3 regions of the Paenibacillus sp. FSL R5-0341 genome follow, and region 1 is predicted to be linked to each of the others. Evidence: predicted binding sites of a transcription regulator. Region 1 holds the regulator's gene; each other region holds the start of a gene.
What was found. Region 1 encodes CtsR, which represses protease genes until heat stress. Its sites were predicted from a motif close to ATGGTCAATAAAGGTCAAACA; they were not measured.

Region 1 (11,110 bases):
CTTTGGCAAGGAAGTCCTTCGCATTGTCGGTGAGTTCGAAGTCAACTTCGTATTCACGCAGCCGTTTGCGAAGTTCCTCACTCATGAGGGTAACAATCTCTGCAATGTGTTTTTGTTCCAGAGAGTGGAATACGATAATTTCATCAATCCGGTTAAGGAACTCTGGACGGAAGCTTTTCTTCAGCTCATCCATAACTTTACCCTTCATGTTATCGTAATCCGCACCTGCATCCACAACCGCTGTGAAACCAAGTGTAGAGTTACGTTTGATCGCTTCGGCACCCACGTTGGATGTCAGGATAATCAGCGTATTCCGGAAGTCAACAACGCGACCTTTGGAATCCGTCAGACGACCATCTTCAAGCACTTGCAGCAAGATATTAAATACTTCTGGGTGTGCTTTCTCGATCTCATCAAGCAGGACTACAGAGTATGGTTTGCGACGAACTTTCTCTGTCAGCTGGCCACCTTCTTCGTATCCAACATATCCTGGAGGCGCTCCGACGAGTCGGGAAGTCGAATGTTTCTCACCATACTCAGACATATCAATCCGGATTACTGCATTTTCATCACCGAACATTGCTTCAGCCAGAGCACGAGCAAGTTCTGTTTTACCTACCCCAGTAGGACCGAGGAAGATGAATGAACCCATCGGACGTTTTGGATCTTTAAGTCCCGCACGAGCACGACGAACCGCACGGCTGACCGATTTCACAGCCTCATCTTGGCCAATGACCCGTTCATGCAGAATGGATTCCAGATTCATCAGACGTTGTGTCTCTTCTTCTTTTAGCTTGTTCACCGGAATTCCTGTCCAGTTGGCTACCACTTGTGCGATATCCTCAGGTGTTACTTCAGAATCCGTGCGACCTTGTTTTTCTTTCCACTGATTCTTCGTTACATCCAGCTCTTCACGGATTTTTTGTTCCGTATCACGAAGCGCTGCGGCTTTTTCGAACTCCTGGCTTTGAACTGCAGCGTCTTTTTCTTTACGGATATCTTCCAGACGGCTTTCCAGTTGTTTCAGGTTTGGTGGGATCGTGTAAGAATTCAATCTTACTTTGGAACCCGCCTCATCAATCAGGTCAATCGCTTTGTCTGGCAGGAAACGGTCTGTGATGTAACGGTCAGACAGTTTAACCGCCTGTACAATCGCTTCGTCCGTAATTTTCACGCGGTGATGCGCTTCATAACGGTCACGCAAGCCATGCAAAATTTGAATCGCTTCTTCCGGAGAAGGCTGATCGACAGTAATCGGTTGGAAACGACGCTCAAGCGCTGCATCCTTCTCGATGTATTTACGATATTCATCCAGTGTTGTCGCACCGATACATTGCAGTTCTCCACGGGCCAGAGCCGGTTTCAAAATGTTAGAAGCATCGATGGCACCTTCAGCTCCGCCTGCACCAATCAAAGTATGCAATTCGTCGATAAACAGGACAATGTTACCTGCTTGGCGAATCTCATCCATGATTTTTTTCAGACGATCTTCAAACTCACCACGATATTTGGTTCCAGCGACTACTGAACCCATATCCAGGGTCATTACACGTTTGTCGCGCAATGTTTCCGGAATCTCATTTGCAATGATTTTTTGTGCAAGGCCTTCAGCAATCGCTGTTTTACCTACACCTGGCTCACCGATCAATACCGGGTTGTTCTTGGTACGACGGCTGAGCACCTGAATGACACGCTCAATTTCTTTGCTACGTCCAATAACCGGGTCCAGGTTGTTCTCTCTGGCATAAGCCGTGAGGTCACGTGCCAGACTATCCAGCGTTGGTGTGCTTACATTGGCAGGTGTTCCATTATGACTGGATACAGCTTCACTGCTGCCAAGCAATTGCAGCACTTGTTGACGTGCTTTGTTCAGGCTAATTCCCAGGTTATTGAGCACACGTGCTGCAACACCCTCGCCTTCACGAATCAATCCGAGCAGGATATGCTCTGTGCCTACATAGGTGTGGCCCAATTTACGAGCTTCATCCATAGACAGTTCAATTACTTTTTTCGCACGTGGCGTATATGCAATGTTGGTAGGTTGCTCTTGGCCACGGCCAATCAGCGTTTCTACTTCATCCTGAATTTTTTCCAATCCGAGTCCCAGGCCGATCAGTGCTTTGGCTGCGATGCCTTCGCCTTCACGAATGAGGCCGAGCAAAATATGCTCAGTACCGATGTTATTATGACCGAGACGGACAGCTTCTTCCTGCGCGAGTGCGAGCACCTTTTGGGCCCGTTCCGTAAATCTTCCAAACATCATATCTCCTGCACCTCCATGGTTTTGGATAAAACGAGGGTCATGTAATAAAATAACCGTCGTATTCTTCATATCATTTTTGTTTGCAGCCGTGCTGCGAATAAAGTCATTTGGCATTCGTACATGCCTTATTATATAAAAGCCGCAATGCGGCATGAAACCATAATTCAATACAATATCAGGCTAAGCTAGGACTGCTTCGCTGCATTGATCGTATCACGAATCAACTGAGCACGATAGATGTCACGCTCATCTGTGCGCATATCTTCCCCGAATGTTTTCTGCAAAAATCCCGGCTGTGTCATCACATTCAACTCATTCATTACCGTAATGGACAATCCATCCAGTAAGCCGAGATCCACGCCAAGGCGTACATCCGATAAGCGCTGTGCAGCTTCCTTGGAATCAACAATAGCTGCATGAGACAATATGCCGTAAGAACGCATGACACGATCCGTAATCCGAAGTCTGGAGTCGGTAATTAACCGTTCTCTGGCTGTACGCTCATGACCTATCATCTGTAATACAACACCATGCAGGTTCTCGATGACTTCCTGTTCGGTCTGTCCCAATGTAATCTGGTTCGAGATCTGGAACAGGTTACCCATCGCCTCACTGCCTTCACCATATATCCCCCTTACAGTTAATCCCACTTGGGAAACTGCGGTTAGAATACGGCCTATCTGTTGCGTCATCACTAGGGCAGGCAAGTGCATCATAACCGATGCTCTAACACCTGTACCTACATTGGTAGGACAGCTGGTTAAGTATCCTCTGCGATCATCAAAAGCATAGTCCACGTGCGCTTCAAAAGCATCATCTATTGCGGAAGCTTTCTCCCAGGCTTCTTTCACCTGGAACCCCGGATAGAGGCACTGGATACGAAGATGATCCTCTTCATTAATCATAATACTGACCGACTCATCCTCACTGAGAATAACCGCACCATTCCTGGATTCATTCGCAAGACTTGGACTGATGAGATGTTTCTCCACCAGCACCCGTTTGTCGAGTTCGTCAATATCGATCAGATCCAACGTATGAAAATCCCCAAAGGCATGAACGTCATCGTATTGAAGTACTTCGCTCAGCTTATTCAGCACCTCTTCCGATTGCTCATTGGAAGCCAGCATCGGAAACGGAACATGCTGAAGGTTGCGTGCAATCCGGACACGGCTGCTAATGACAATTTCGGAATCAGCCGCATCACTGCGCATCCAGTCGCTGAGCGCCTTCTCTGTAAAGCGCAGATTAGGCATTACGCATCCCTCCTACTCATGACAAACTTTACTCCTGAGCTATTCCTTTTTCAAGTCCTCTGATCTGGTCACGGATCTGAGCCGCCTCTTCAAATTCCTCTTGCGCGATGCTCTCCTGGAGCTCACGCTTCAGATCAGCGATTTGCCGTTTCACCTTGATGCGACCACCAGCTCGTGCAGGCACTTTGCCTACATGGGACGTACTACCATGAACCCGCTTGAACAAAGGGTCCAGACGGCTGTCAAAATATTTATAACATGAACTGCAGCCAAATCGACCGATCTTGCTAAATTGTGAGTACGTCATACCACACTCTTCACATTGAAGTGCTTTTGCAGGTGGTGTTCCTGCCGATCCACTCTTGCCAGCTGGATCAAAATCAAGCAATCCTGACAACAAGTTGTGAATGGAAAATCCACCTGCTGTTCCAGGGATCATCTCCCCTTTTTCACGGGCACATGACTCACAAATATGGAATTCCGTCTTCTCTCCATTTACAATCTTCGTAAAATGAAGTGTCGCCGGACGTTTATTACATTCTTGGCACAGCATATTGATGTACCTCCTTTGACCCCGATAGTTTTCATTTACCGAGCAAAGATATTAACATCGCCTTCAACATTCTGGCACGAATTTGATCCCGGTAAGGAAGTTTGACCAATATAACCTCTCTAGATACAGCTGCTCGCATCAACCCGGCTTCCCGCTTGCTCAAGAAACGCGCTTCTTCCAGTTGATAGATCAGACCTTCGGCAGCTGTCTGCCCGATCTCATCACCAATACTATGATGCAAATGATTATGCAGAGCTGATTGGGCCGGTAATTCAATGCGCTGTATGCGAACATAACCACCACCGCCGCGTTTACTCTCTACCAGGTATCCCTTCTCGAGGGTAAAACGTGTGCTGATGACATAATTGATCTGGGAAGGTACACATGAGAATTGATCTGCCAGATCATTACGCTGAATTTCAACCATTCCTTCGGGACTTTCATGCAAAATACTCTTCAGATATCGTTCGATAATATCAGAGATATTACGCATCCAATCATCCTCCACTGTCTGAAACGTTAAGTCAATAAGGACCCACACGCCCCCACAGAGTACACCTCCTCTACCCATTTAACCAATCAGGAAAACAGCGAATCTTGCTTCCACAGGTATCAACAGGAGAGCGAAGGAAGCACGAAGGTCCTTTAATATTTCCTTGATCCTCCGATAAAATGAATCCCGTATATTGGCGATCACCCATCAGATTGTAGAAAGAAAGCTACTTAAGTATTAAACCTTTAGTTGACTTTGACTTTCTTTGACTTTATAACCATTATAGCATATTTTGTAGGTTTGCCAAGTGGGGTCACTATTCATTTTTTACGATTTTACACGAAATATTCCCCAGACACAAAAAAACCTCTCCAAAATTGCTGGAGAAGTCCTTTTGTCTTTCGATAACGCCGTATTTCTATATAATCTAATCAAGTTGAACAGAACAGCGAGAATAGGAATCAGAAGAAATCGAGCAAGTAGGTTTCCCTTACAGGAATCGCTTGTTCCAAAGCCTTGATTGCTGCTTCTGGTCCGTAAATTCTTCCGATCCGTGCCATTTCTGTTGGTCTGCGATATCCCATCAGCACCGCCGTGAGAGCTTGAATATCTACCTTAATGGTCTGATCATCAGTAATTGGCTCGGATGTTTTCCATATGGACGCCGTTCCGTTCATCGCCACGTTTAGTTGCCATACCCCTTCATTCCACTGAGCGTGGGTATCTTCTACCTGAAGAGCAATCTGTACCGGTGAATCCTGGCTTGCAAATGGATACTGAGATATAAACTGCTCCACACTAACGATACGCGCCATAAAATAAGGTACGATCTCTTGCTGAATCCGTGGGTTATCCAATTGGAAAGCAAGCGTATCACTGGCAGGTGCCTGCAACGTAACTTCCTGGATCATGGAATCATGATTGGCAATGAAGGTCCACAGCCCTTGTCTAGCCTCTTCATTCAGATAGATGATCTCTTTAATGGTAAACTTATTTTCCTTAACCTCATATAAAAGATAACCTTGTGCTGCATCAGATTCATCGTAATATACAGCCTTCTGGCTGCTCCCATTAACAAGAACCGAATTTTCCCACCTTGCATCATCCCGAACCAGAGTTCCGTTATAACGCTCAGCATAAGCACTGTATACTTCCTTTAATATGCTGAGGCCCGGATCCCCACGCCGAATTGTTCCCGGTGTCGCTTTTTTCAGAGGCAAATGAGCTGTAGGTACTTTATAACGTTTAAATTCAACATAAGTCTCCCATCCATACTTCCGATAGAAACCAAAAGAGAATGGATGCAAGAACGATATACTTTGTTTGTTACGATTCATTTCTTCCAACGCATGCTTCAGCAGACCCGCTACCCAGCCTTTGCGTCTATACTCTGGCCAGGTGGCTACACCCGCAATACCGCCCATTTCGAACGATCTGCCATGAATATAGGTTTGAAAAGGGATAATGTGAAGTTTGGCGCCTAGCTGCCCGTCCTCATATACACCCCATATATCCTGTGACGAAAATTGACTCCGTCGACTTTCTTTTTGTTCATCACTCATTACTACTTGAAAAGCATATTCGGAGAGTGCCATCGCCGGTTCAAAATCGTTTACCGTCAATTTTTGAATTTCCATGTCGTCCTACACCCCGTTCTCTAGAATGTTGAGATCATTTTCAATATGAAAGTCTGATACGCCATCTATGTATCCACTATGAGTGTGTCAGAGGATTATTGCAAAGTCAAATAAGAGATGCTCGCGCATCCCCTAAAATAAACAAATAAAAACCACCACCGAATAACATCGGCAGTGGTTCTTCGCTTGGCGGCGTCCTACTCTCCCAGGACCCTGCGGTCCAAGTACCATCGGCGCTAGAGGGCTTAACGGTCGTGTTCGGGATGGGTACGTGTGGAACCCCTCCGCCATCGCCACCAAACGCGGTGCTTACATTTCAGAGTGTTGTTCTCTGAAAACTAGATTCGAAACGAAACTTACGCGATCAGAACTTGCATATTTGGATAAGCCCTCGACCGATTAGTACTGGTCAGCTCCATGCATTGCTGCACTTCCACCCCCAGCCTATCTACCTCGTCGTCTTCAAGGGGTCTTACATACTGGGAAATCTCATCTTGAGGGGGGCTTCACGCTTAGATGCTTTCAGCGTTTATCCCGTCCGTACATAGCTACCCAGCGGTGCTCCTGGCGGAACAACTGGTACACCAGCGGTACGTCCATCCCGGTCCTCTCGTACTAAGGACAGCTCCTCTCAAATTTCCTACGCCCACGACAGATAGGGACCGAACTGTCTCACGACGTTCTGAACCCAGCTCGCGTACCGCTTTAATGGGCGAACAGCCCAACCCTTGGGACCTACTTCAGCCCCAGGATGCGATGAGCCGACATCGAGGTGCCAAACCTCCCCGTCGATGTGGACTCTTGGGGGAGATAAGCCTGTTATCCCCAGGGTAGCTTTTATCCGTTGAGCGATGGCCCTTCCATGCGGTACCACCGGATCACTAAGCCCGACTTTCGTCCCTGCTCGACTTGTAGGTCTCGCAGTCAAGCTCCCTTATGCCTTTGCACTCTTCGAATGATTTCCAACCATTCTGAGGGAACCTTTGGGCGCCTCCGTTACTCTTTAGGAGGCGACCGCCCCAGTCAAACTGCCCACCTGACACTGTCCCCGCACCGGATTACGGTACCAGGTTAGAACCTAGATACGATCAGGGTGGTATCCCAACGTTGCCTCCACACAAGCTGGCGCTCATGCTTCAAAGGCTCCCACCTATCCTGTACAGATCGTACCCAAATTCAATATCAAGCTGCAGTAAAGCTCCATGGGGTCTTTCCGTCTTGTCGCGGGTAACCTGCATCTTCACAGGTATTAAAATTTCACCGGATCTCTCGTTGAGACAGCGCCCAAGTCGTTACGCCATTCGTGCGGGTCAGAATTTACCTGACAAGGAATTTCGCTACCTTAGGACCGTTATAGTTACGGCCGCCGTTTACTGGGGCTTCGGTTCACAGCTTCGGATTGCTCCTAACCACTCCCCTTAACCTTCCAGCACCGGGCAGGCGTCAGCCCGTATACTTCGCCTTACGGCTTCGCACAGACCTGTGTTTTTGCTAAACAGTCGCTTGGGCCTTTTCACTGCGGCCCCCTCGTGCTATTCACACTACCGGGGCACCCCTTCTCCCGAAGTTACGGGGTCATTTTGCCGAGTTCCTTAACGAGAGTTCTTCCGCGCGCCTTAGAATACTCTTCTCGCCTACCTGTGTCGGTTTGCGGTACGGGCACCATCACCTGGCTAGAGGCTTTTCTTGGCAGTGTGAGATCATGACCTTCGCTACTGTAATTTTCACTCCCCATCACAGCTCAGCCTTACAATGTGCGGATTTGCCTACACATCAGCCTTACTGCTTGGACGGACATCCATCAGTCCGCGTCACTACCCTACTGCGTCCCCCCATTGCTCATAACGGCTTACGGTGGTACAGGAATTTCGACCTGTTGTCCTTCGACTACGCCTTTCGGCCTCGCCTTAGGTCCCGACTTACCCTGAGCGGACGAGCCTTCCTCAGGAACCCTTAGGCTTTCGGCGGATCAGATTCTCACTGATCTTTTCGTTACTCATACCGGCATTCTCACTTGTATAATGTCCAGCGCTCCTTACGGTACACCTTCAACCCTTATACAACGCTCCCCTACCCCTGATGCAAAGCATCAAGCCATAGCTTCGGTGGTGTGTTTAGCCCCGTTACATTTTCGGCGCAGAGTCACTCGACCAGTGAGCTATTACGCACTCTTTCAATGGTGGCTGCTTCTAAGCCAACATCCTGGTTGTCTGTGCAACTCCACATCCTTTCCCACTTAACACACACTTGGGGACCTTAGCTGATGGTCTGGGCTGTTTCCCTTTTGACAATGGATCTTAGCACTCACTGTCTGACTCCCGGAAGTAAGTCTATGGCATTCGGAGTTTGACTGAGCTTGGTAACCCTTGCGGGCCCCGCACCCAATCAGTGCTCTACCTCCACGACTCTGTTTTCCGAGGCTAGCCCTAAAGCTATTTCGGGGAGAACCAGCTATCTCCGAGTTCGATTGGAATTTCTCCGCTACCCCCACCTCATCCCCGCATTTTTCAACATGCGTGGGTTCGGGCCTCCAGTGCGTGTTACCGCACCTTCACCCTGGACAGGGGTAGATCACCCGGTTTCGGGTCTACGTCCACGTACTAAGTCGCCCTATTCAGACTCGCTTTCGCTGCGGCTCCGGCTCTTCACCTTAACCTTGCACGGGAACGTAACTCGCCGGTTCATTCTACAAAAGGCACGCCATCACCCCTAAAACGGGCTCTGACTTTTTGTAAGCACACGGTTTCAGGTTCTATTTCACTCCCCTTCCGGGGTGCTTTTCACCTTTCCCTCACGGTACTGCTTCACTATCGGTCGCTAGGAAGTATTTAGCCTTGGCAGATGGTCCTGCCGGATTCATACGGGGTTTCACGTGCCCCGCACTACTCGGGATCCGTCTCGGAGGGAACAGACTTTCAATTACAGGGCTTTTACCTTCTTTGGCGGGCCTTTCCAGACCTCTTCGCTTAACCGGTTCCTTTGTAACTCCATGTGAGACGTCCCACAACCCCAAAGAGCAAGCTCTCTGGTTTGGGCTTCTCCGCGTTCGCTCGCCGCTACTGACGGAATCACTATTGTTTTCTCTTCCTCAGGGTACTTAGATGTTTCAGTTCCCCTGGTATGCCTCTACATAACCTATGTATTCAGTTATGAGTAACTGGAAATTACCCCAGCTGGGTTTCCCCATTCGGACACCCCCGGATCAAAGCTTGCTTACAGCTCCCCGAGGCAGTTTCGTTGTTCGCCACGTCCTTCATCGGCTCCTAGCGCCTAGGCATCCTCCGTGTGCTCTTAGTAGCTTAACCATTTTGTTCCGGTTTCGGTCGCTCGCTTCCCTTGGTTTGGACTGCGCCCAAATCCAAAAGTCGCTCTCACCCGATACCATCACAAAAGCAATTTAACTACCTTTATACACTTGACTTGTTTGCACAAGTTCAGCTTAAAGGAATGTTCTAATTCGCGTTTGTTTCGTTTCGATATCTAGTTTTCAAAGAACAAGCCAAATAGATGAAATTGTTTGGTGGAGCCAAGCGGGATCGAACCGCTGACCTCCTGCTTGCAAGGCAGGCGCTCTCCCAGCTGAGCTATGGCCCCTCAAATTCCATCAAAACTGAACAAATGGATAAGTAACTGTGTTGCTGTCGCAGATTCTAAGAACCTGCGTATTTGAATGTTTCCACGCGGGAAACGATTCTCCATAGAAAGGAGGTGATCCAGCCGCACCTTCCGATACGGCTACCTTGTTACGACTTCACCCCAATCATCTATCCCACCTTCGGCGGCTGGCTCCTTGCGGTTACCCCACCGACTTCGGGTGTTATAAACTCTCGTGGTGTGACGGGCGGTGTGTACAAGACCCGGGAACGTATTCACCGCGGCATGCTGATCCGCGATTACTAGCAATTCCGACTTCATGCAGGCGAGTTGCAGCCTGCAATCCGAACTGAGACCGGCTTTGTTGGGATTGGCTCCATCTCGCGATTTCGCAGCCCGTTGTACCGGCCATTGTAGTACGTGTGTAGCCCAGGTCATAAGGGGCATGATGATTTGACGTCATCCCCACCTTCCTCCGGTTTGTCACCGGCAGTCTATCTAGAGTGCCCATCCGAAATGCTGGCAACTAAATATAAGGGTTGCGCTCGTTGCGGGACTTAACCCAACATCTCACGACACGAGCTGACGACAACCATGCACCACCTGTCTTGAATGTTCCGAAGAAAAGGTACATCTCTGTACCGGTCATTCAGATGTCAAGACCTGGTAAGGTTCTTCGCGTTGCTTCGAATTAAACCACATACTCCACTGCTTGTGCGGGTCCCCGTCAATTCCTTTGAGTTTCAGTCTTGCGACCGTACTCCCCAGGCGGAGTGCTTAATGTGTTAACTTCGGCACCAAGGGTATCGAAACCCCTAACACCTAGCACTCATCGTTTACGGCGTGGACTACCAGGGTATCTAATCCTGTTTGCTCCCCACGCTTTCGCGCCTCAGCGTCAGTTACAGCCCAGAGAGTCGCCTTCGCCACTGGTGTTCCTCCACATATCTACGCATTTCACCGCTACACGTGGAATTCCACTCTCCTCTTCTGCACTCAAGTCACCCAGTTTCCAGTGCGATCCGGGGTTGAGCCCCGGGATTAAACACCAGACTTAAATGACCGCCTGCGCGCGCTTTACGCCCAATAATTCCGGACAACGCTTGCCCCCTACGTATTACCGCGGCTGCTGGCACGTAGTTAGCCGGGGCTTTCTTCTCAGGTACCGTCACCTTGAGAGCAGTTACTCTCCCAAGCGTTCTTCCCTGGCAACAGAGCTTTACGATCCGAAAACCTTCATCACTCACGCGGCATTGCTCCGTCAGGCTTTCGCCCATTGCGGAAGATTCCCTACTGCTGCCTCCCGTAGGAGTC
Region 2 (11,110 bases), 1.0 Mb from region 1:
TGAGGGAAACACCGTTAATCAGATAACCGGATATAAAAATAATGATAATCGAGCACAGGTGGATGAAGGTCTGACCAATCATTTTACCACCAAAATAAATGGAGTTTGGTAGCGGTGTAACTCGAAGATAGGTAATCCAGCCGTGCACCCTCTCCTGAACAAGACGAATACCAAGAGTCATGATAGATGAGCCCATCACGCTGAAGCAGGTCATGGACATCAGATAGTGTGCATTCCATTGCTGAGCATCCACAGCATCTGTGGTAAATATGCGGGTATACAGGATATAGAATAGTACAGGCATCAGTAAAGACCAGAATACAAAATAGACATTACGTGACATGCGAAGCATCTCTACTCGGGATTGGGCCAGCAGCATGGACATCTTAATGATCCTCCTTTATGGTTTCGAGCAATGTTGCGTAAGCATCGTCGAGCTGTCCGGCTTCAATGCGGATCTCCTGAACGGGAAGCTGAATGGTAATGATGTGGCGAATGAGTGCATCTGTATCTTGGGTATGAAGAATGCATCGATTTTTACGATACTCAATCTTGTCTACCCCGGACAACCTTTCAACTTGAGTGCGAATGTCTAAATCTGAGGAGAATGAAAAGGATAGTGTTCGCTTCGTGATTCCGCCTTTGATGCTGTCGGGGGTTCCGTCTGCAACGATGGAGCCTTCATTGAACAGGATAATTCGATCGGCAGCTTCATCTGCTTCGTGAAGGTAGTGGGTGGTGAAGACCACAGTTTTGCCTTGCTGCGCAAGCGCACGGATCTGTATCCAGAAATGCCTGCGGGTCTCGGAATCCATTCCGACAGTAGGTTCATCGAAGAAGAGAACGTCAGGGTCACCGGCCATGGCCAGTGCAAAATTCAGGCTGCGCTTCTGTCCGCCGGACAGCTTTTCTGCTCTTCGATTCAAGGCAGCTGGCGCAAGACCGGTTAAGCCTTCAATCACGTCTGTATCCAGCGGGGTAGGGTAGTAGCTGTGAACCATGCGAATAATCTCTCGGACGGTAAGTCCGTCCATGACACTGACATCCTGTAACATGACACCCATGCGTTGACGAACCTGTTTATGATCCGGTGCCACTCCCAGGACAGTCACTTCACCAGAGGAAGGGCTGGACAGGCCGAGCATCATTTTCATGGTGGTTGTTTTGCCAGCACCGTTAGGTCCGAGTATGGCCACAATCGAGCCGCTGGTGATATTTAGTGAGATATGCCGAACGGCGTGTTTGTTTCCAAACTGCTTGCTTACATTGTTCAAATGGATAACCGTTGAATCCATATTCATCGTTATTCACGTCCCTCGTCTGTTCAATAAGATAATTTCATCTTACGGAAAAAGTCGTGGGTGATTTAGTAAGCATTGTCATGACTTTCAGGTGACAGTTGTCATCTTTTATGAATGGAACGAGTGAACATGAAATATCATGAGTTGAGGCTTCCCTTTCTATGAGGGAAGAATAAAGCTTGCTTTTTAATAGGAGAAAGGGAGGATGTATACGTATTCAAAAATGGTGTGTGATATGGTTCACAACCCCGGCGGAGCAGGAGGTACTAGAGGTCTTCTCGTCTTGACCCAGGCGTATCCTTCAATTATAGTTGGTACGTAGGACTTAAACTATTTTAGATAGATAAAGGTGGCTTGCAGCATGTCTGAGAAAATCTACGTTGGGGTCGATCTCGGCGGAACAGCAATCAAGGTCGGTATATGCGATGAACAAGGTCAGCTAATGCATACGTATGAAGGACCGACTGAAGTGGATAAGGGCGTAGACACGGTCATCGCCAACATCGAGAAGTATGTCCGACATATCGTAGCCGAATCACCTTACAGTTGGGAACAGCTTGAGGGTGTAGGTGCTGGTGTGGCCGGGTTCACGAATGTACGTGAGGGAATTATCGTTCATGCCCCTAACATCGGATTTCGGAATGTAGCCATTCGTTCGATTTTGGAGGAACGTCTGGGCAAGCCAATCAAAATAGATAACGATGCCAATGTAGCTGCACTGGGTGAAGTATGGGCAGGTGCGGGCAAAGGCGTAGACAATTGCGTATGTTATACACTCGGTACGGGCGTTGGTGGAGGCTTGATCTTGAATGGTAACATCTATCAAGGATTCTCCGGTATGGCGGGAGAGCTGGGTCATATCAGTGTTGTCCCTGATCTGGAGGCCATCAAGTGCGGCTGTGGTAAAATGGGATGTGTTGAGACGGTATCGTCTGCAACAGGTATTATCCGTATGGCGAAGGATGCCGTAGAACGCGGTGATCATACGTCACTGGCACTCGTTGACAAGATTGCAGCCAAAGAAGTATTTGATGCTGCGAAGGCAGGCGATGAAGTAGCACAGCGCATTGTAAACCGTGCGGCCTTCTACTTGGGCAAGTCCATGGCTACTGTAGCGGCTGTCATTAACCCGGAGATGTTCATCATCGGTGGTGGCGTATCTAAAGCGGGTAACTTCCTGTTCGACGAAATACGTACCGTATTTGCTAAGTTGACACCGGAACCGTTGCAAGAAGGGGTTCAGATTTTGGAAGCTACACTTGGTAATAATGCAGGTATTGTAGGTGCAGCAGGTCTTCTCTTGCGTTCCTAGTAACCTCGTAACAATATATGAAGACAGCAATATGATAAGGAGGGGACATTTATGCTTGAAGGTGAAGGCTCACCAGGCACAGGCGCCACGCTCATTATCATTACGGGCATGTCCGGAGCAGGTAAAACCATTGCAGTACAGAGCCTGGAGGATTTGGGTTTCTTCTGTGTGGATAATCTGCCGCCGGTATTGATTCCAAAATTTGCGGAACTGATTGAACAGTCAAACGGCAAGATCGGTAAGGTTGCATTGGTTATCGATCTGCGCGGGCGTGAATTCTTTACGGCTCTGTCCGAGTCTTTGAACTATATTAAAGATCATTTTACCATTCATTGCGAAATTTTATTCCTGGATGCTACAGATTCTGTACTTGTTCAGCGTTACAAAGAAAGCAGGCGCAGACATCCGCTGGCTCCTGAAGGCATGCCGTTGGACGGCATCCGGTTGGAGCGTAAGATGCTGGAGGAACTCAAAAACTCCGCTACACAGGTACTGAATACAAGTACAATGAAGCCTGCTCAACTGAAAGAACGCATCATATCCCGCTTTTCTCATCTGGAAAGCCAAATGCTGTCGGTGAATATTACGTCGTTTGGATTCAAGTATGGCATTCCAATCGATGCCGATCTAGTATTTGATGTACGTTTTTTACCGAATCCGCATTATATTGATCATTTGCGTCCGAATACGGGACAGAATAGTGATGTGTATGAATATGTTATGAAATGGCCAGAGACACAGGCGTTTCTGACAAAGTTGCTGGATATGCTGCATTTCCTGATTCCGCAATACCGGAAGGAAGGCAAAAGTCAGGTTATTATTGGAATCGGCTGTACCGGAGGCAAGCATCGTTCGGTAGCAATATCGGAATATTTGGGCAAGATGTTGGGAAGCAGCGAGACTGAAGCTGTCACCGTGAGCCATCGCGACGCTGACCGGGACCGTCATTAAAGAGGGTGAAGGGATGAAAGAGGCCGGACCACGAAGAGAACGTCCGAGAATAGTTGTAATGGGCGGCGGAACCGGATTATCCGTGATGTTGCGCGGTTTAAAAGAAAAACCGCTGGATATCACGGCCATCGTCACAGTTGCAGATGACGGTGGAAGTTCAGGCATCCTGCGCAATGAGCTACAAATGCCGCCTCCGGGCGACATTCGCAACGTGCTTACGGCACTGGCTGATGTAGAACCATTGCTTTCAGATATGTTGAAGTACCGTTTCAATACAGGCGCGGGGCTTGCAGGCCACAGCTTGGGGAATTTAATTTTGGCTGCAATGACGGATATTTCGGGCGACTTCGTGACCGCGGTGCGGGAACTTAGCCGCGTGTTTGCCGTTCGAGGTGAGGTATTACCAGCCGCCGGTCAGGCCGTGGTGTTGCATGCCGAGATGGAAGATGGGACAATTATTACAGGTGAGTCCAAGATTCCGGAGGCAGGTGGACGCATTAAACGCGTTTTCCTTGAACCGGATCACGTGGAGCCGTTGCCAGAAGCGGTAGAGGCTATTCGTCAAGCTGACGCCATTCTGATCGGACCAGGCAGCCTCTATACAAGCATCCTTCCCAATCTGCTCGTACCAAAGCTGGCAGAGGCTGTGGTAGAAGCTGATGCGGTGAAGATGTTTATCTGTAATGTGATGACACAGCCGGGAGAAACAGATAACTATACAGTAAGTGACCACCTTAAGGCGGTACACGAGCATATAGGTCATCAGCTCTTTGACTATGTTATCGTAAATAATGGTGATATTCCGCTGCAAGTGCAGAATAAGTATGCGGAAAAAGGAGCAAAACCGGTTGTATTGGATATGAATGTACTCGAAAGTGCCGGCTATCAGGTGGTTGCAGATACCCTTGTTCTGTTCAAAACCTATCTGCGTCATGATGCCGACAAGTTGAGTCATCACATCTACCAACTGGTACAAAATTGGATGTTACGGAAGAGGTGAAGTCCCATGTCGTTTGCAGCACAGACCAAAAAAGAGTTAACCATGATCGAGAGCGAACCGTGCTGCGAAAAGGCGGAACTTTCAGCCCTCATCCGTATGCTTGGTGCAGTGCAGTTATCGAATAAAAAAGTGATCTTGGATATTTCGACGGAGAATGCCGCCATTGCAAGAAGGGCATACTCTCTGCTTAAAAAGCATTTTCAAGTGCATACGGAACTACTGGTCCGCAAAAAAATGCGGCTGAAAAAGAACAATGTATATATTGTTCGTATTCCAACCATGGTACAGGAGATTCTCAATGGTCTTCATATTGTATCGGAAGGATTTCTGTTCACACCAGGGATTCATGCGGAGCTGTTTCAGCAGAACTGTTGTAAACGGGCCTATCTTCGCGGTGCATTTCTGGCAGGTGGATCGGTTAATAATCCGGAAGGTTCTTCCTACCATCTGGAGATTGCGTCCATGTATGAGGAGCACTGCCAGGCACTGGTCGATCTGGCGAATGAATTTCATCTGAATGCCCGGTGTATAGAACGGAAAAAAGGATTCATCCTATATATCAAGGAAGGCGAGAAAATCATTGAGCTGCTTAGCATCATTGGTGCTCATCAGGCCTTGTTCAAGTTTGAAGATGTACGGATTATGCGCGACATGCGTAACTCCGTTAACCGTATTGTCAATTGTGAGACGGCCAACCTGAATAAAACCATCGGAGCGGCGGTAAGGCAGATTGATAATATCCGGTTGTTGCAAAAGGAAGTTGGTCTGGAATCACTGCCTGAGAAGCTTCGCGAAGTGGCGGAGGTTCGACTCGCTCATCCAGATATCAACTTGAAGGAAGTGGGCGAACTCCTTAAAGGGACAGTCAGCAAGTCGGGAGTGAACCATCGGCTTCGCAAGATCGATGAGCTGGCTGAGAAAGTACGTACAGAACGTTATGGTTAAGACGGAGTAGGGTAAAGTGACAAGGTCAGCTGTTTCTGTTGAACAAAAACGGAGCAAGAAAGCCTGATGTAAAGGAGCCAGAAGAGTCACTCAGGCAGCTTGGTGCCATGTGCAATGGTAATGAAATGGGGCATCATAATGCCCTCCATAGCACCCTGAGTTTTTTCTTCTAGTGTCCGGCACAGGTTAATGTTATAATGTTGTATAAATATAATTGTGTATTTAATGTCCAGATTTCATAATAGGGGGTAAGTTTCCATGACAAAGCACCCGGTAGTTGTCCGTTTGAAAACGGGTCTCCATGCCAGACCTGCGGCACTGTTCGTTCAAGAGGCGAATAAGTACTCATCTGAAGTGTTCGTCGAGAAGGACGACAAAAAAGTTAATGCAAAAAGTATCATGGGGATCATGAGCCTTGCGATCAGCACAGGTACGGAAATCCAGATTAGTGCAGAAGGCGCGGATGCCGAACAGGCTGTAAACGCTTTAGTTAGTCTGGTAAGCAAGGAAGAGCTTGAAAACCAATAAGATATGATTCTTTCAATGAAGAAGTCCCGAAAGGGGCTTTTTTGCGTTTTTATTGTTTTCGCTATCGTCAAGTGCAACATTATGGAATTTGTCCCGTCTGTTAAGGTATCAAATGCTTTAAAGTTTGAGATGTTAACACATAAGGGGGCTATCGTGATGGGTAAACAATGGATGAAACCGTTTGGTGCGGTGCTGGTGGCAAGTACGTTGCTTGTTGGAGGAACAGCATGGGTTGCACCAGGTAACTATGCTTACGCTGCAGAGGTTCAGGGCGTACAACAGAATGTGATTAATGTCGTGGGTAAAGGTGAGATTCAGGTGAAGCCGGATATTGCTTACCTGTCCATTGGCGTGAACAGTACTGCAGAGACAGCTGCATCTGCCCAAAAAGCAAATGCTGCCAAAGTTCAAAAGGTATCCAACTTGCTGAAGAATACGTGGAAGATCAGTGCAGATGACATTCAAACCAGTCAGTTCTCTGTACAACCGAACTATACTTATAGCGAAAAAGACGGACAACAAATTAAAGGATACACAGCACATCATACGCTGACGGTCACATATCGTGAAATGGACAAAATCGGTGAGCTGCTCGATGCTGCTTCACAAGCAGGTGCCAACAACATTGAGAACGTGCGCTTTACTGTAGAAAATCCGGAAAGTTATGAGTCCCAAGTGATTGAGAAGGCTGTTGCCAATGCAGATGTGAAAGCTGGCGCCATTGCAAAAGCGGTTAAACGTCAACTGGGTGCTGTTCTTTCCGTGAGCCAAGGCGATGCCAATGTGCCTGTATTCTATGCAAGTGAGGCTTTGATGTCCAAAGCACTAGATACAGCAGGTAGCACTGAGATTGAAACAGGCCAGGTTAAAGTAAGCACAATCTTGAATATCACGTATGAAATGAAATAAACAAGAGTGAAATAAGGATTGTAAGCTAAATTAACCTTTCAAGTGTCATTTGAAGGGGTATAAAGAAATAATGACAAAGACTTTGTCCTCAGGACAGGGTCTTTTTTTGTTGTAAAATCAAACTTTAATGAAGTTAGAAGGGATGATACCCTTTTGAAAATAAATGAAATGCTGTTTTTTGGTATCTTTTTTGTATAGTTGTTCGTGACAAAAAGGTCATATCCCGTTATATTTTCCCTCCGATAATCATCAACATTGTAACTCGAGCTGTAAACCTTTCCGAAATTGGGTTAATTATAATAAAGAGGTGAGCGTATGAGATATGCGATCAGTTCAGGATTACATACGCAATGATCCCTAATTGTAAATTCAGAGAGGAGTTTTATATATGACATCATGGAAAAAATGGACAAGTGCGTTGCTGGCAGCAGGAATTATTGTGGGGAGCGGTGCAGTGTGGCAAGATAGTTCGGTACAAGCGGCTTCTGTATCCTCCAAAGTGACAACCCCGGCTGAGGTGACCCTGAAATCGGGTGGGAAAACACTGACTCAAAAAGGACTTCTTCAAGGTGGCTCAACTTGGGTCTCTCTTACGGCAGTTAAAGATGTGGCAGGTGGAACCTTGAAATATGATGCGAAAACCAAAGAGTATGCTCTGACAGCAGCCAATAACACGCTGACCATCAGCCTTTTGGACGGCCAGCCGAGTGTTCGAATTAACAACTATTATCCTCAAGTGGACGCCAAGCTGATCAACGGCAGACTATATATCCCATTCTCGGCGATGAGAGATTATCTGGGTGTGCAGGGGAACTGGGATGGCAAAACCAAAACGTTGACACTCAGCAAGGTGAAACAAAATAGCGTGAAAGTTAAAGCGGCAACCGTTAATGTCACTGTGAAAAATGCTGAAGTTGATGTTCAATATCCGCAGGTGAGTGGACTTGCCAGCAAGGAAGCTGAAGCGGCAATCAATAAAGTGCTTAAAGACGAAGTGGATGCATATGTAGCTGACTTCAAGAAACAGACATCTGAGTTCGGTGGCGCAACCGCCAACCGCCCATATGCATTTGAGAGCTCTTATGTGGTGACCTACAATGAAAGAGGCGTGCTGGGACTCATTACACAACGTTACGAGGATTATGCTGGCGCTCATGGTATGACAACCCGTACAGGCCACACCTTTGCGCTGGACACAGGTAAGGAGCTTACGTTAGATGATGTGCTGCAAAACAACAAAACCATGCGCGAGACGGTGGGTAAAAAAGTCGGTGAACAGCTGAAAGCCCGCGGTGGATACCTCGAAGGTTACAAAGAGTTAAATAAAGATCAGGATTTCTATGTGACACCAACAGGGGTGGTCGTGTTCTTCCAGCTGTATGAGTATACAGCGTACGCAGAGGGATTCCCTGAAATGCCATTTACGTATAAAGAGCTTCTTCCTAAAGGCACAGAACCTTTTAGCAATGTAACGGGAACCAAGTAAAGAATGATCATCGTGCACTCTTAAGTTATCTTTCTTATAAAATGAAAAAAAGAAGCCCCTATCATGTGATCATGATGAGGGCTTCTTCTCTTATAGACAACATAATTATATGTTGCTGATTACGTTAGGTGTTGATTATGTTAACGCGTAGACCGTGGTCTACGTCACACTTAGATGCCTTGGGAACCTACGTTTTCGATAACTTTATCAATGATACCGTAATCGGCAGCTTCAGCAGCACTCATGAAATAGTCACGATCTGTGTCTTTCTCGATCCGCTCCAGCGGTTGACCTGAACGCTCAGAGATGATGCGGTTCAAGGTATCACGCATTTTCAGGATGCGGCGAGCACGAATTTCGATGTCCGAAGCTTGACCTTGAGCACCACCAAGTGGTTGGTGAATCATGATTTCACTGTTAGGCAACGCAAAACGTTTCCCTTTCGCACCGGCATTCAGCAAGAATGCACCCATGGAAGCGGCCATACCTACACAGATGGTAGATACATCCGGTTTGATGAATTGCATTGTATCGTAAATCGCCATACCGGCTGTAATCGATCCGCCTGGGCTGTTGATGTATAAGTGAATGTCTTTCTCCGGATCTTCCGCAGCCAGGAACAACATCTGTGCCATAATGGCATTAGCCACTACGTCATTAACATCGCTACCAAGGAAAATAATACGATCCTTCAGCAATCTGGAGTAGATGTCGTAGGCGCGCTCACCTCGGTTGCTCTGTTCAACGACCATTGGAATAAAACTCACGTGAAAAACCTCCTCGGAATGTAAATGTTATTGGTGTTTATACTTAAACTGTTACCGTATTACCCACATAATAAACAATTCCAAACAAAAAGTCAAAGAAAGTCAAACTAACTTGCAAAAAAAAGAAACCTTTCCGGTTTCATTGGTTAAATGGGTTATGAGCTGTTAGATAAAAATGGCGCGCCCGCCAAGAATCGAACTTGGATCTCAGGCTTCGGAGGCCTACGTCATATCCATTGGACCACGGGCGCACATTATGTGACAGCAATAATGATTATAGCTCATGAAATATTTAATTGCAAGCAGTTCGTTGTGGTATTGGTTTGGATTGAGTTAAAAATGATCATGATGAAGAAGAGTGGATAAAGAGTGCATTTAAGTAAATGCTATTAGAGGTTTTGGACATGCCGTGTGAAATGTGTTTCTGAGCGATATGTAGACGAAAATAATTTGTTTCTTCTATATATGGTATGCGTGAGCTAGTCCTTGATCATGGAAGTCTAGGATTGTGAAAATAGGCGCGTACAAACGCTGGAAGCGTGTCGAAATAAGACGTTGAAACACTTGCATGTCACGTCAGTTTTAGGTAGAATAGACGTGGGACTTAAAAAGTTAACCCGGGACGTTTTAGGGCCACGAAAGAGAGCTTGGAACGAGAACTTGCGGGAGTGGAAAGCATGCGAACGATTTTAGAAGTACAAAAGCAGCTTCTGCCTGATCTCATGGATATCTTGAAAAAGAGGTATACGATTCTGCAACAGATCATGTTATCGGATGTGATCGGACGGAGAACGTTAGCTAATTCCATGCAGATGACCGAGCGGGTTCTGAGGGCTGAGACCGATCTGTTAAAGGCTCAGGGACTTATCGAAATTGACAGTGCAGGAATGAAGATCAGCGAGGCAGGGTATGATTTGCTGCAGCAGTTAGAGCCCGTTGCCAAAGAGTTGTTCGGATTATCCGAGCTGGAAGAGCGCATCAAGCAAGCCTACGGTCTGCAAAAGGTAGTTGTGGTTCCTGGCGATTCGGATGTTTCTCCATTTGCCAAAAGGGAACTGGGCAGAGCCGGAGCGAAGGCTCTCGGCAATATCATGAGTGACAACGACGTTGTCGCCGTAACTGGCGGATCAACAACGGCCGAAGTCGCAGAGCAGCTGACTCCGCCAACATCGCTCAAAGGTGTCTGGTTCGTACCAGCACGCGGTGGACTTGGAGAAAGCCTTGAAATTCAGGCGAATACGATCGCATCCACAATGGCAAAACGGGTAGGAGCGCAATACAAACTCCTGCATGTACCGGATTTGCTTAGTGATCATGCCTATGAATCATTAATCCAAGACCCCAGTGTTCAGGAAATTCTGGAGCTGATTCGGAAATCGCGGATTGTTATTCATGGAATTGGTGATGCCGTGGAGATGGCGACAAGACGTAAACTTGCGACGGAGATTATAGATGAACTCCAAGAGCAAGGGGCCGTATCTGAGTCTTTCGGTTATTACTTTAATGATCAGGGTGAGGTGGTACATACCATGCTTACACTGGGAATGCGACTTCAGGATATTGAACGAACCGATGTCGTGATCGGAATTGCAGGTGGCAAAAGCAAAGCTGCTGCCATTCACTCCGTGTTGCGATTTGGTCAGGAAGATATTCTGATTATTGATGAGGCTGCTGCCGAAGTCATCGTAGCCGAAATGGAATAAGAGTTTACTTTTCATTACAACCATTGTTGTCTTGACGGACTTCACCGTCTGTCTTGAATATATAAGTTTCATAAAAAAATTAATCAAAACTTGGGAGGAACTTACTCATGATTAAAGTAGGTATTAACGGTTTTGGACGTATTGGACGCTTGGCATTCCGCCGTATTCAAAATGTAGCAGGCATCGAGGTAGTAGCAATCAACGACTT
Region 3 (11,110 bases), 600 kb from region 1:
TGTCAGGTGAACCTGAGTTTAATGCTAATGGAAGTGCCTATTACACATCCCATGGTACGCACGTAGCCGGTACAATTGCTGCTCGTGAAGCAGGGGACTACGGCATTGTTGGTGTTGCTCCTGAAGCAGATATCTATGCTTACCGTGTACTTGGACCGTATGGTAGTGGTCAAACGTCATGGGTACTCGGCGGAATCGATCGTTCTGTTGAAGATGGCATGGACGTGATCAATCTCTCGTTGGGTAACGCCGCCAACGATCCGAGTTATGTTACTTCGGTTGCCCTTAACAATGCGATGTTGTCAGGTGTGACAGCGGTTGTAGCAAGTGGTAACAGTGGACCTAACCGTTATACACTCGGTTCTCCGGGTGCATCTGCCATGGCCATTACCGTAGGTAACTCTACAGGTCCTAGCCAGCTTATTACAGCTGATACTCACTTCTGGATTGGTGAAGAAGGCGAAGAAGTGTTGCCTGAACAACAACCTGTGCCAGAGGTTGATCAATCTCCTGAACTGGGGACAGCACCTGGAATAGAAGCACCTGAAGTTTCAGAACAAGGCGTACCCGCAACTGCTACTGAAGAAAGTGCTGCAGCTCTGGAGGACGTGGTTTCTGAAGAAGTTGTAGAAGAAGCTACAACAGAAGAAAATACTTCTGCACCAGTTGAAGTTTCTCCTGAAGCTGCTCCTGTGGAAGAAGAGTCTGTAATTGCTCCGACTGAAGCTCCACTGTCTATTACAGAGTCGGTTTACCGTCTGGATCTGATGGGCTGGAGCCTGTCAGCAGACCCTGAAACTGTTTTGACAGGAAAATTTGGACTTGAATTTGCAGCACTGGGTAAACCAGCTGATTTTGAAGGCAAGGATTTTACAGGCAAAGTAGCATTGATTCAGCGTGGTGAACTCGCATTTGTAGAGAAAATCGCCAATGCAAAAGCGGCTGGAGCCGTGGCTGTTATTGTATATAACAACATTCCCGGTCCGATCGGTGTAAGTCTGGGCGATAACTTTGAACTCATTCCGACACTGAGCATGTCCAAGGAAGATGGAGATGTGATCAAGGCTGAGCTGGACGCAGGACAAACTGTTGAAGTGAGCTTTAGTGACTTTGAACGTTCCCAAACTCCGGGCGATGAGATGAATTCATCCAGTTCACGTGGACCTGCAAAGGTAACGCTGGATATCAAACCGGATATTGTGGCACCAGGTACAAGCATTCTGTCTACGATTCCTGCCTACGGCAAGGATGAGCCAGACGCAGATTACGCACAAGCTTATGATCGTAAAACAGGTACAAGTATGGCTACACCTCATGTAGCAGGTTTGATTGCGCTGTTGATTGAGAAGCATCCGGACTGGACGCCATTTGATATCAAAGTAGCGCTCATGAACAATAGTAAAGTGCTGGATACGACCAAGTTTGATGTATTTGATCAAGGTGCAGGGCGCATTCAGGCTGTGAACACCATCGATCCTGCTGCTTTTGTGAAAGTGCTTGATGTTACTCAATACACAGAGAGTGGCTCTGTTGTTGAAAAGGAAAATATCACCGGAAGCATCAATTACGGTAATTTCCTGAGCACAGACGAAAAGACGATCACCAAAACGATCAAAGTTGAAGCACTGAATGGTACTGGTGGAGATTACACCGTAAATGTGAATCCGACGCGTAATGTCGCTGGTGTATCCGTTGCGGTAGACAAGAGTTCGTTCACACTGAATGGTGAGGAAGAACTTGCAGTGACAATCACTGTTCCACGAGGGGTTACCGCGGTTACAGAAGCTCAAGGATACATTGAGTTGTCGAACGGAACCAATACCTTCACTGTGCCATATGTTGCTCATTTCAACGTTACGTTGAGTGGAGTGAAATATATTGAAACGGTAAAAGGTACTGAAAAAAATCCATTCCACTATCCACTGAAGGCTGATGGTACATTGGATACGCTGAATGTAGCGATGGAATTCTATAATCCAATGACTTTCGCCCTGATCGAGATTTATGATGGCCTTAACCCAGAAGGTGGTTATTATCAAGATGGATATATCGGTTCCATTTTCGGTAACTATTTTAACTTTAGTGCAAATGCAAGATATAACCTTGCTTGGAACGGCACTTATGCGGACTACACAACCGATGAAGTGACAGAGATTCCAGATGGTTTATACACCGTTGATATCACTACCATTGGTACGGACGGCAAAACATATAAGGAAGATACTTCTCCATTTTTGGTGAAAAAGACAGCTCCGGCTGTAACTGCACCAGAAGCGTTGGAGTTCACAGTGGATGAATCTGCTGTTCTTAATGGTAGCGTGGAAGATTTGTACTTCCGAGTTGCTCCTGCGCTTGCGAGCGGATGGGACATTGCGTTTGATCCGGCAGCTTCCTTGGAAGCAACGTATGTTGTGAAAAAAGAAGATGGTTCGATTCAAAAAGAAGGTGTTTTTGAAGTACAAGCGGATGGCACCTTCAGCCTTCCTTTGGAAGGGATCGAAGCAGGGGAATACAATGTTGAACTTACGGTAAAAGACCAACAGGGGCTTTCGGGTACAGCCAATACGGCATTGAAATTGGAAGCCGTGGAGACCGAACCTGAAACTCCGGCCACCAAGGCCCCAGGCACGCCTGTATTGTCTCACAATAACTGGGTAGGCAACGGATTGCCAGAAGGCTCATATATCGTTACCATGAACCTGTGGTGGGGCGAGAACGCAACCAGCTACAAGTTATATGAAGACGGGGTTTTGGTTGATACGCAGAAGTTGACTTATAACGCGCCTTCAGCGCAGTCTGCTCAGACGAAGATCACGGGCAAAGCCAACGGCACATATACGTATGTGGCCGAGTTAACGAATGACAAGGGAACAACACGGAGTCAGACGTTGACTGTTCAGGTTACCAATGCAACGCCTGGCAAAGCAGTTCTCTCTCAGGATAACTGGGATGGCGACGGCAACTATAAGGTAACCATGAACCTGTGGTGGGGGACGAATGCCTCTGAGTACCGTCTCTATGAAAATGATGAATTGATCGACACGCAAGAACTCCGTGCGGTTACACCTCTTGCTCAAAGCGCTGTGAGTACACTGTCCGGGAAAGCTTCGGGCACGTACACGTATCGAGCTGAGTTAATTAACGCAGCCGGAGTTACCAGCACAGATACGATCACGGTAAAAGTGAAGTAAGTTCTTCCTCATTGAAGCTGATTAGATTAATGAAGGAATTGTTCAATGCACAAACGGCCTCCATCCTGATTTTGCAGGATGGAGGCCGTTTCATGTTGTTCTTTCTATATAAACGAATTGTATGACTAACCGATCATTCGATTTTTGCTGGCCTGGATACCTGCGATGAGTAAAGCGATGGCCAGAAGAACCTGTATCAGCAATGGAAGGGTCCATCCTTTTGTCCAGTCATGAAGCATGCCGAACAGCAGAGGTCCCACTGCCGCCAGCATATAACCGAATGACTGGGCCATACCGGACAAACTGGCAGCTTGTCTGGCATCTTTGGTACGAAGGACGAAGAACATCGTTACCAGTCCAAACGAAGCGCCGGCACCTATTCCAGCCAGCGTGACGCCGATGGTAACGAGCGAAGGGAGTCCGCTTAACAATAAAGCATACCCGACAATTAAAGAGGAGCACGTTATCGTGGTTAGCATACGCTGGTCTCTCGTTCTACCAGCGAGGATCGGAACGATAAAGGTAACGGGTACGCTAACCATCTGCATTAAGGAGAGCATCCAGCCTGCTGAGGTGGGGCTGAAGCCCTGCTCGGCGAGAATCTCGGGAAGCCAGGTAATCGTCGTATAGAAGATTAGAGATTGCAGACCCATAAATAATGTAATGAACCAGGCCAGGGATGATGTCCGTAGACGCACAGGTGTCCCTTCACTCTGGGTGGCAACATATAACATTCGCTGGCGTCCCGCAGCGACCTGGGGGAGCCACAAGAGTAGTGCGAGAATGGATAACAAGGCCCACATCCCCAGAGAAGCGCGCCAACCTATAGAAGTTGCTCCTGCTACTGGCACACTCATGCCTGAGGCGATGGCGCCAAATATATTCATCGATACGGAGTATAGTCCGGTCACGATACCAACACGCAGTGGAAAATCGCGTTTGATCAAACTGGGTAAAAGCACGTTGCTTAACGCAATGCCGCATCCCAATATTGCGGTTCCTGTGTATAAGGCCAAGACAGATGGCGATAAACGTAACGCCACCCCGAGAGTTACGATGATGATAGCGATCAGCAAGGCTGATTCAAGTCCTAAACGTTTCGCAAGACGTGGTGCAAACGGAGAGACTGCTGCAAAAGCAAGCAAAGGAAGCGAGGTTAGAAGCCCCGCCATTGTATGGCCGATACCTGTATCCGAGCGGATCATCTCCACGACGGGACCGGTCGCCGTGATCGGTGAACGCATGGTAGCGGCGATGACGATAATGCCTGCCAATAACAGGCCGAATCTTTTGGATGTCGAAGAATGTTCTTCTTGGGCTTGGATAGATGAGTGCTGCTGTATTGAAGATGACATGATAAAATCTCCTGTTTCCTAATGAGTTAATATGTATGGATTGTTACATTATCCACTCCGCAAGCATAACATTCGTTGTCAATATTGAGCAATGAAATGAAAAAAAGCCCCCACTGGAACGCGGACGCATTGACTACCTTTGACCTGATAAGCTCTAACGAATCTAAGAGGTCTTATTAAGCGGATAACCGCCATGTTCGGATTCTAACGAACCTCAGCAACGTTAATCAGGCAACTTACTGCATATATTTGTGGTATCAACCTCGAAATGTTGAAATAAGCTCTATAAGATTCAGTTAGAATTCCATAATGCTGATTTTGGAGTAAATAAAGTGCCCTATGTTCATTAGAACATTCGTTACTGCGACGTTTCGCTCGTGGAGTGAGCAAATGCGGATGCTCCAATGGAGCGGGTTAGAGCTCATAACGAAGCGAATGCTCCGACGAACCATTGGGGTTCTTATCCCTAGAACGCAAAAAAGCTTCCCGAGGGAAGCTTCTTTTTAATACGTCCCAGGAGGGATACTCTCCTTCCAGTCGAGACTGCGAAGTGGTGCTAACGAAGTGGATGCTCCGACGAACCATTGGGGTTCTCATCCCAAGTACGAAAAAAAGCTTCCCGAGGGAAGCTTCTTTTTTTTTACGTCCCAGGAGGGATTCGAACCCCCGACCGACGCCTTAGAAGGGCGTTGCTCTATCCAGCTGAGCTACTGAGACATGAATTTTTTCAAGCAAAATTGATTTTATCATATACAAACAGGAATATCAAGCGTTTTATTTTAAACTGTTTTTCGTATATGATATTTGGCGGCAGTAACGTTTTTTTCATTATATTTAAGGTTATGTTAGAATATCAGGAGAACTCAGAAAATAGATCGACAATCGTTTTAATATATACATCTATTTATGTTGATTCCGACTGGAGATTCAGGATATAGAGGAGGTGCTCCCATTAAGGAATCCACGACCCCGGAAACCGAGCACAACAACAATATTGTGCTGTTTCCTAAGACGCTGGACTATTACCAGATTCAATTGACAGTGATGCTTGAAAATGAACGGTATGGTGAAGCGATGAAATTGCTTCACTTTTTGCTGCAATGTCAGGGACAGGAAGAGCGCCACTATGATGAATGGCGGGCCCTGCTCGAATGGCTTCAGGCTGCGTTCCCTCATTATGAAGAAATTTCGCCTGCCGTTCATGAGGAACGGGAAGAGGAAGAGGTTAGTGAGGAAGACATGGCGAGGCAGCATGCCCGTTTGAAGCTTGAACAGGATGATGGCTATGCAGATAAGATGCTTCGCACTGTAATGGAAGAGCCACTGTCTGAACAGACGATGCTGGCTTTGGAGCAGCTTGCCTATCTTGATCTGCCGAAGATTGACGAGGCACTTACGAGTTGGTTAAAAGATAAGTCGCTTCACCCTTTACTTCAATTCCGGGTGCTGCAAACCTTGCGTCGCCGAGGTGTTCAAGGTATGATCCTGTTTACGAGAGGCGAAGAGCAGGTAGAGGTCGAGATTGATACCGTGCCTCTTAAACCAGAAGAATTCCCGCTCCAAATCGTTCAGATTCTGGAACGAGTAGCTGATCAAACGGAGGTTCATGAACCTACGCTCTTTTATTTTGCCCAGGAACTGTGGATACAATATGTGATGGCGGTGTATGGAACCCGTGATTATATATCGATGCTGGAAGAAAATGATTCCATGACAGATATATGGGCAGCAGCTCTACATATGACCGTTGCAGACAGTCTGGGTGGCTCGCATGATGAGGAAAATACCCGCTCAATGTATGCTGTGACAGGCGCGATGCGCTTTCGACTGGAGCAGGCTTATCGTTCGATGAAACAGTTTGTATCTGCCGGTTTGGACGGTTAATCGAGGCCGGAAACGTTTTCCTTAAACTGTATCAAGGGATTCCCCTTGAAAAAGAATCTAATCTTGTTTATACTAAAATGGTTATTTTGTACGTGATTGCCTACGTGAACATGTGAATTTTGGAGGGGAAAGTATACAATGAAAGCAACTTGGGAAAAGATAGAGAAGAACCTTGGGGTTCTTGAGGTTGAAGTGGATGCAGATCGTGTAACTGCAGCACTCGACAAAGCTTTTAATAAAGTGGTAAAACAAGCAAACGTACCTGGATTCCGTAAAGGTAAAGTACCACGTTCCATCTTCGAAGCACGTTTTGGTGTAGAGAGCCTTTATCAAGAAGCAATCGACATTTTGCTTCCTGAAGCTTATACAGAAGCAATCGACCAAACGGATATCTTCCCGGTTGATCGTCCTGACGTAGATGTTGAACAATTCGCTAAAGGACAAACATTCAAGTTCAAAGCGAAAGTAACTGTGAAACCTGAAGTTACCCTGGGTGACTACAAAGGAATCGAAGTTGCTGTAGCAAAAGGTGAAGTAACTGACGCAGAAGTGACTGAAGAACTTGAGCGTCTTCAACAACGTCACGCTGAACTCGTTGTAATCGACGAAGGTTCCGCTGCAAACGGCGACGTTGCAGTAATCGACTTCGACGGTTCCGTTGATGGTGTACCTTTCGAAGGTGGACAAGCTGAGCGTTATTCCCTGGAACTGGGTTCCAACACATTCATTCCTGGATTTGAAGAGCAAGTTGTGGGTCTTTCCACAGGCGACTTCAAAGACGTAGAAGTGACTTTCCCAGAGAGCTACCATGCAGCAGAACTTGCTGGCAAACAAGCGGTATTCAAAGTGAAAATTCACGAAATCAAACGCAAACAGCTTCCTGCATTGGATGATGAGTTTGCTAAAGATGTTAGTGAATTCGACACACTGGAAGAGTACAAAGCTGACCTGAAAACACAATTGGAATCCCGTAAAGCTGACGAAGCCAAAGCTGCTCAAGAAAATGCAGTTGTAGAAAAAGTGGCTGAGAACGCTGAAGTGGACATTCCTGCTGCAATGGTTGAGAGCGAAGTACAAAACATGATGCGTGATTTCGACAACCGTCTGCGCAACCAAGGTATGAACCTTGAAATGTTCCTGAGCTTCTCTGGCCAGACTCAAGCTGACCTGAGAGGACAAATGCAAGAAGATGCTTCCAAACGTGTTCGCAATAACCTGGTGCTTGAAGCTGTAGGTAAAGCGGAAAACATTGAAGTATCTGACGAAGAAGTGAATCAAGAACTCGAAAAAATGGCTGAATCTTACAAGCGTCCTGCTGAAGAGATCCGTGGCATCCTCGAGGGTAATGGTTCCCTGGACAGCCTTCGCGATGAAGTTAAACTGCGTAAAACGATTGACGTTCTTGTTGAGAACAGCACAGTTGTTGAGCCAGTTGAAGCTCCAGCTGAAGAAGTTGTTGCAGAAGCTGACGAAAAATAAGACAAGCTGTTATCAACTTGTCAGTTGAATAAACGATAAGGCACGTGAACTATTGCGTGCCTTATTTTTAAATTATGACATCCATTTTATAGAAAATGAAGTAATAATATGGATGGATACTAATTTTATTGATCGGTGTACACTTTTTACATACCTATGACACTTCGTGCAAATAAAAAATGGCAATACGGCATAGGATGGCTTCAATTTGCACATACATAGAAAACATGGTTAAATATGATCAGGCAAAAAAGTAAACGAACTGATGTCTGACACACTTGTGAAAAATGACATTGTCACAGGAAAGTGTTAGAATGAATTTGGGTTTGCTTTACAGGTGGCCTATGTCTAATTACATGTAGAAAAGAGGTTGGTCTCATGAGTCTGGTGCCAATGGTTATAGAACAAACCAATCGAGGCGAGCGGTCTTACGATATATATTCGCGTTTGCTGAAGGATCGCATTATCTTTCTAACCAGTGCGATTGATGACGATGTAGCCAATCTTGTCATAGCGCAGCTTTTGTTTTTGGCAGCCGACGATCCTGAAAAGGATATCAGCTTGTACATTAACTCACCTGGTGGTTCTGTCACCGCAGGGATGGGTATATACGATACGATGCAATATATCAAGCCGGATGTATCTACCATTTGCGTAGGAATGGCAGCAAGCATGGGTTCTTTATTGCTGACAGCCGGTGCGCCTGGCAAGAGATATGCGCTGACGAACAGCGAAGTGATGATTCATCAGCCGCTTGGCGGTATTCAAGGACAGGCTGCGGATATTAAGATACACGCAGAATGGATTATTAAAACACGTCAGAAACTGAATCAAATATACGTCGATCGTACGGGTCAGTCTCTTGAGAAAATTGAGCGGGATACGGACCGTGACTTTTTCATGAGCGCTGACGAAGCTAAGACGTACGGCATTATTGACCAGGTGCTCAGTAGACCGATCAATTCCTAAAGGGGTGGTTTCATGTTTAAATTTAACGATGAGAAAGGGCAACTGAAATGCTCTTTTTGCGGTAAATCTCAGGAACAGGTACGTAAGCTGGTCGCTGGACCAGGCGTGTACATTTGTGATGAATGTATCGAACTTTGCACCGAAATCGTTGAGGAAGAACTCGGTCATGATGAAGAAGTAGACCTCAAAGATATTCCAAAACCGAAAGAAATTCGTAATATCCTGGATCAATATGTTATTGGTCAGGAACAAGCGAAGAAGTCATTGTCTGTTGCAGTGTATAATCACTACAAACGGATCAACACACAAAGCAAGATTGAAGATGTTGAGTTGTCGAAGAGTAACATTTTGCTGTTAGGACCTACGGGTTCTGGTAAAACGTTGCTTGCGCAAACGATGGCAAAAATTCTGAATGTACCTTTTGCTATTGCTGATGCTACTTCATTAACAGAAGCGGGTTATGTAGGTGAGGATGTAGAAAACATTCTGCTGAAGCTGATCCAAGCTGCTGATTATGATGTGGAAAAAGCAGAGCGTGGCATTATTTATATCGATGAGATTGATAAAGTAGCGCGTAAATCCGAAAACCCATCCATTACTCGTGATGTATCGGGTGAAGGTGTACAACAGGCACTCTTGAAAATTCTTGAAGGAACCGTGGCTTCTGTACCACCACAAGGTGGTCGTAAACATCCTCATCAAGAATTTATCCAGATCGATACAACGAATATCCTGTTCATTTGCGGTGGTGCCTTTGATGGTCTGGAGCAAATGATCAAACGTCGGATCGGTAAAAAAGTCATTGGTTTCAACACTGTTGCTGAGCAACAAGATCTGAAACCAGGTGAATATCTGGGCATGGTATTGCCGGAAGACTTGCTGAAATTCGGTCTGATTCCGGAATTTGTAGGCCGTCTGCCAGTCATCTCCACGTTGGAGCCACTGGATGAAGATACGTTGGTACGGATTCTTTCCGAACCGAAAAACGCGCTTACCAAACAATACCAAAAACTGCTTGAGCTGGACAATGTAAATCTGGTATTTGAACCAGCTGCATTGCTCGCGATTGCAAAAGAAGCAATCAAACGTAATACAGGTGCACGTGGTTTGCGTGCCATCATTGAAGGCATCATGCTTGAAATCATGTATGAAGTGCCTTCACGTGAAGATGTTACGAACTGTGTCATTACCGAAGAAGTCGTTGAGAAAAGAGTCGTGCCTGAACTAAGCCAATCGAAGGACGATAAGCAGGAAGAAAGCGCCTAATGAAAGCCTGAAACCTGTTTGAACTCTGAAATATAGACTTGTCAGTTCTCCACTTTGGCAGAAGGCGAATTCATGTCTCTGTCAGGGTGGAGCTTTGACGTTGTGGGGAGAGAAATCACTCATGTATTTAAGACAAGATACACGTCCCGTGAAAGTGGGAAACGTAACGATCGGTGGCAGTAATGAAGTCATTATTCAAAGTATGTGTACAACCAAAACGGCAGACGTAGAGGCAACAGTTGCAGAGATTCTGCGACTGGAAGAAGCCGGCTGTCAAGTGGTACGTGTAACGGTAAATAATGAGGAAGCTGCTGCAGCTATCAAGGAAATCAAAAAACGCATCAACATACCGCTCGTAGCAGATATTCATTTCAACTATAAGCTGGCATTGCTTGCAATTGAGAACGGCATTGATAAAGTGCGGATCAATCCAGGTAATATTGGTAAACGTGCTAAAGTCGAAGAAGTAGTTAAGGCTTGTAAAGATCGCGGTATTCCAATTCGGATCGGGGTAAATGCAGGTTCACTTGAAAACCATCTGCTTGAGAAGTACGGGTATCCTACAGCTGATGCTATGGTAGAAAGTGCATTGTATCACATTGGTATCTTGGAAGAACTGGATTTCCATGATATTATCGTGTCCCTCAAAGCATCCGATGTGCCGATGGCGATTGAAGCTTATACCAAAGCAGCTCAAATTATTCCGTATCCGTTGCATCTCGGGATTACCGAAGCAGGTACACTGTTCTCTGGAACGATCAAAAGCTCTGCAGGTATGGGAGCCTTGCTGTCCATGGGTATTGGTTCAACAATGCGAATCTCGCTTAGTGCGGACCCGGTGGAAGAAATCAAGGTTGCTCGTGATTTGCTCAAAACTTTTGGACTCATTACGAATGCAGCTACATTGATCTCCTGCCCGACGTGTGGACGTTTGGACATCGATCTATTCTCCATTGCCAACGAAGT

Region 2: clpP (ATP-dependent Clp endopeptidase proteolytic subunit ClpP) is a predicted target of CtsR. The motif match lies at 9,288-9,308, and genes of this name have one in related genera.
Region 3: clpP (ATP-dependent Clp endopeptidase proteolytic subunit ClpP) is a predicted target of CtsR. The motif match lies at 8,137-8,157, and genes of this name have one in related genera.

Annotation. Positions count from the first base shown of each region.
Region 1 covers NZ_CP150241.1:5,731,614-5,742,723, forward strand. The annotation lists gene MKX75_RS25945 (ATP-dependent Clp protease ATP-binding subunit) at 1-2,263, opposite strand, end outside; gene MKX75_RS25950 (protein arginine kinase) at 2,449-3,519, opposite strand; gene MKX75_RS25955 (UvrB/UvrC motif-containing protein) at 3,548-4,072, opposite strand; gene MKX75_RS25960 (CtsR family transcriptional regulator) at 4,104-4,565, opposite strand; gene MKX75_RS25965 (GNAT family N-acetyltransferase) at 5,027-6,202, opposite strand; rRNA gene rrf (5S ribosomal RNA) at 6,387-6,503, opposite strand; rRNA gene MKX75_RS25975 (23S ribosomal RNA) at 6,582-9,507, opposite strand; tRNA gene MKX75_RS25980 (tRNA-Ala) at 9,721-9,796, opposite strand; rRNA gene MKX75_RS25985 (16S ribosomal RNA) at 9,904-11,110, opposite strand, start outside.
Region 2 covers NZ_CP150241.1:181,301-192,410, forward strand. The annotation lists gene MKX75_RS00890 (ABC transporter permease) at 1-385, opposite strand, end outside; gene MKX75_RS00895 (ABC transporter ATP-binding protein) at 387-1,295, opposite strand; gene MKX75_RS00900 (ROK family glucokinase) at 1,663-2,613, shown strand; gene rapZ (RNase adapter RapZ) at 2,665-3,564, shown strand; gene MKX75_RS00910 (YvcK family protein) at 3,578-4,564, shown strand; gene whiA (DNA-binding protein WhiA) at 4,571-5,509, shown strand; gene MKX75_RS00920 (HPr family phosphocarrier protein) at 5,768-6,037, shown strand; gene MKX75_RS00925 (SIMPL domain-containing protein) at 6,194-6,946, shown strand; gene MKX75_RS00930 (DUF4163 domain-containing protein) at 7,335-8,432, shown strand; gene clpP (ATP-dependent Clp endopeptidase proteolytic subunit ClpP) at 8,603-9,199, opposite strand; tRNA gene MKX75_RS00940 (tRNA-Arg) at 9,376-9,450, opposite strand; gene MKX75_RS00945 (sugar-binding domain-containing protein) at 9,877-10,902, shown strand; gene gap (type I glyceraldehyde-3-phosphate dehydrogenase) at 11,010-11,110, shown strand, end outside.
Region 3 covers NZ_CP150241.1:5,131,650-5,142,759, reverse strand. The annotation lists gene MKX75_RS23065 (S8 family serine peptidase) at 1-3,191, shown strand, start outside; gene MKX75_RS23060 (MFS transporter) at 3,317-4,546, opposite strand; tRNA gene MKX75_RS23055 (tRNA-Arg) at 5,190-5,263, opposite strand; gene MKX75_RS23050 (hypothetical protein) at 5,591-6,430, shown strand; gene tig (trigger factor) at 6,569-7,909, shown strand; gene clpP (ATP-dependent Clp endopeptidase proteolytic subunit ClpP) at 8,288-8,878, shown strand; gene clpX (ATP-dependent protease ATP-binding subunit ClpX) at 8,891-10,144, shown strand; gene ispG (flavodoxin-dependent (E)-4-hydroxy-3-methylbut-2-enyl-diphosphate synthase) at 10,266-11,110, shown strand, end outside.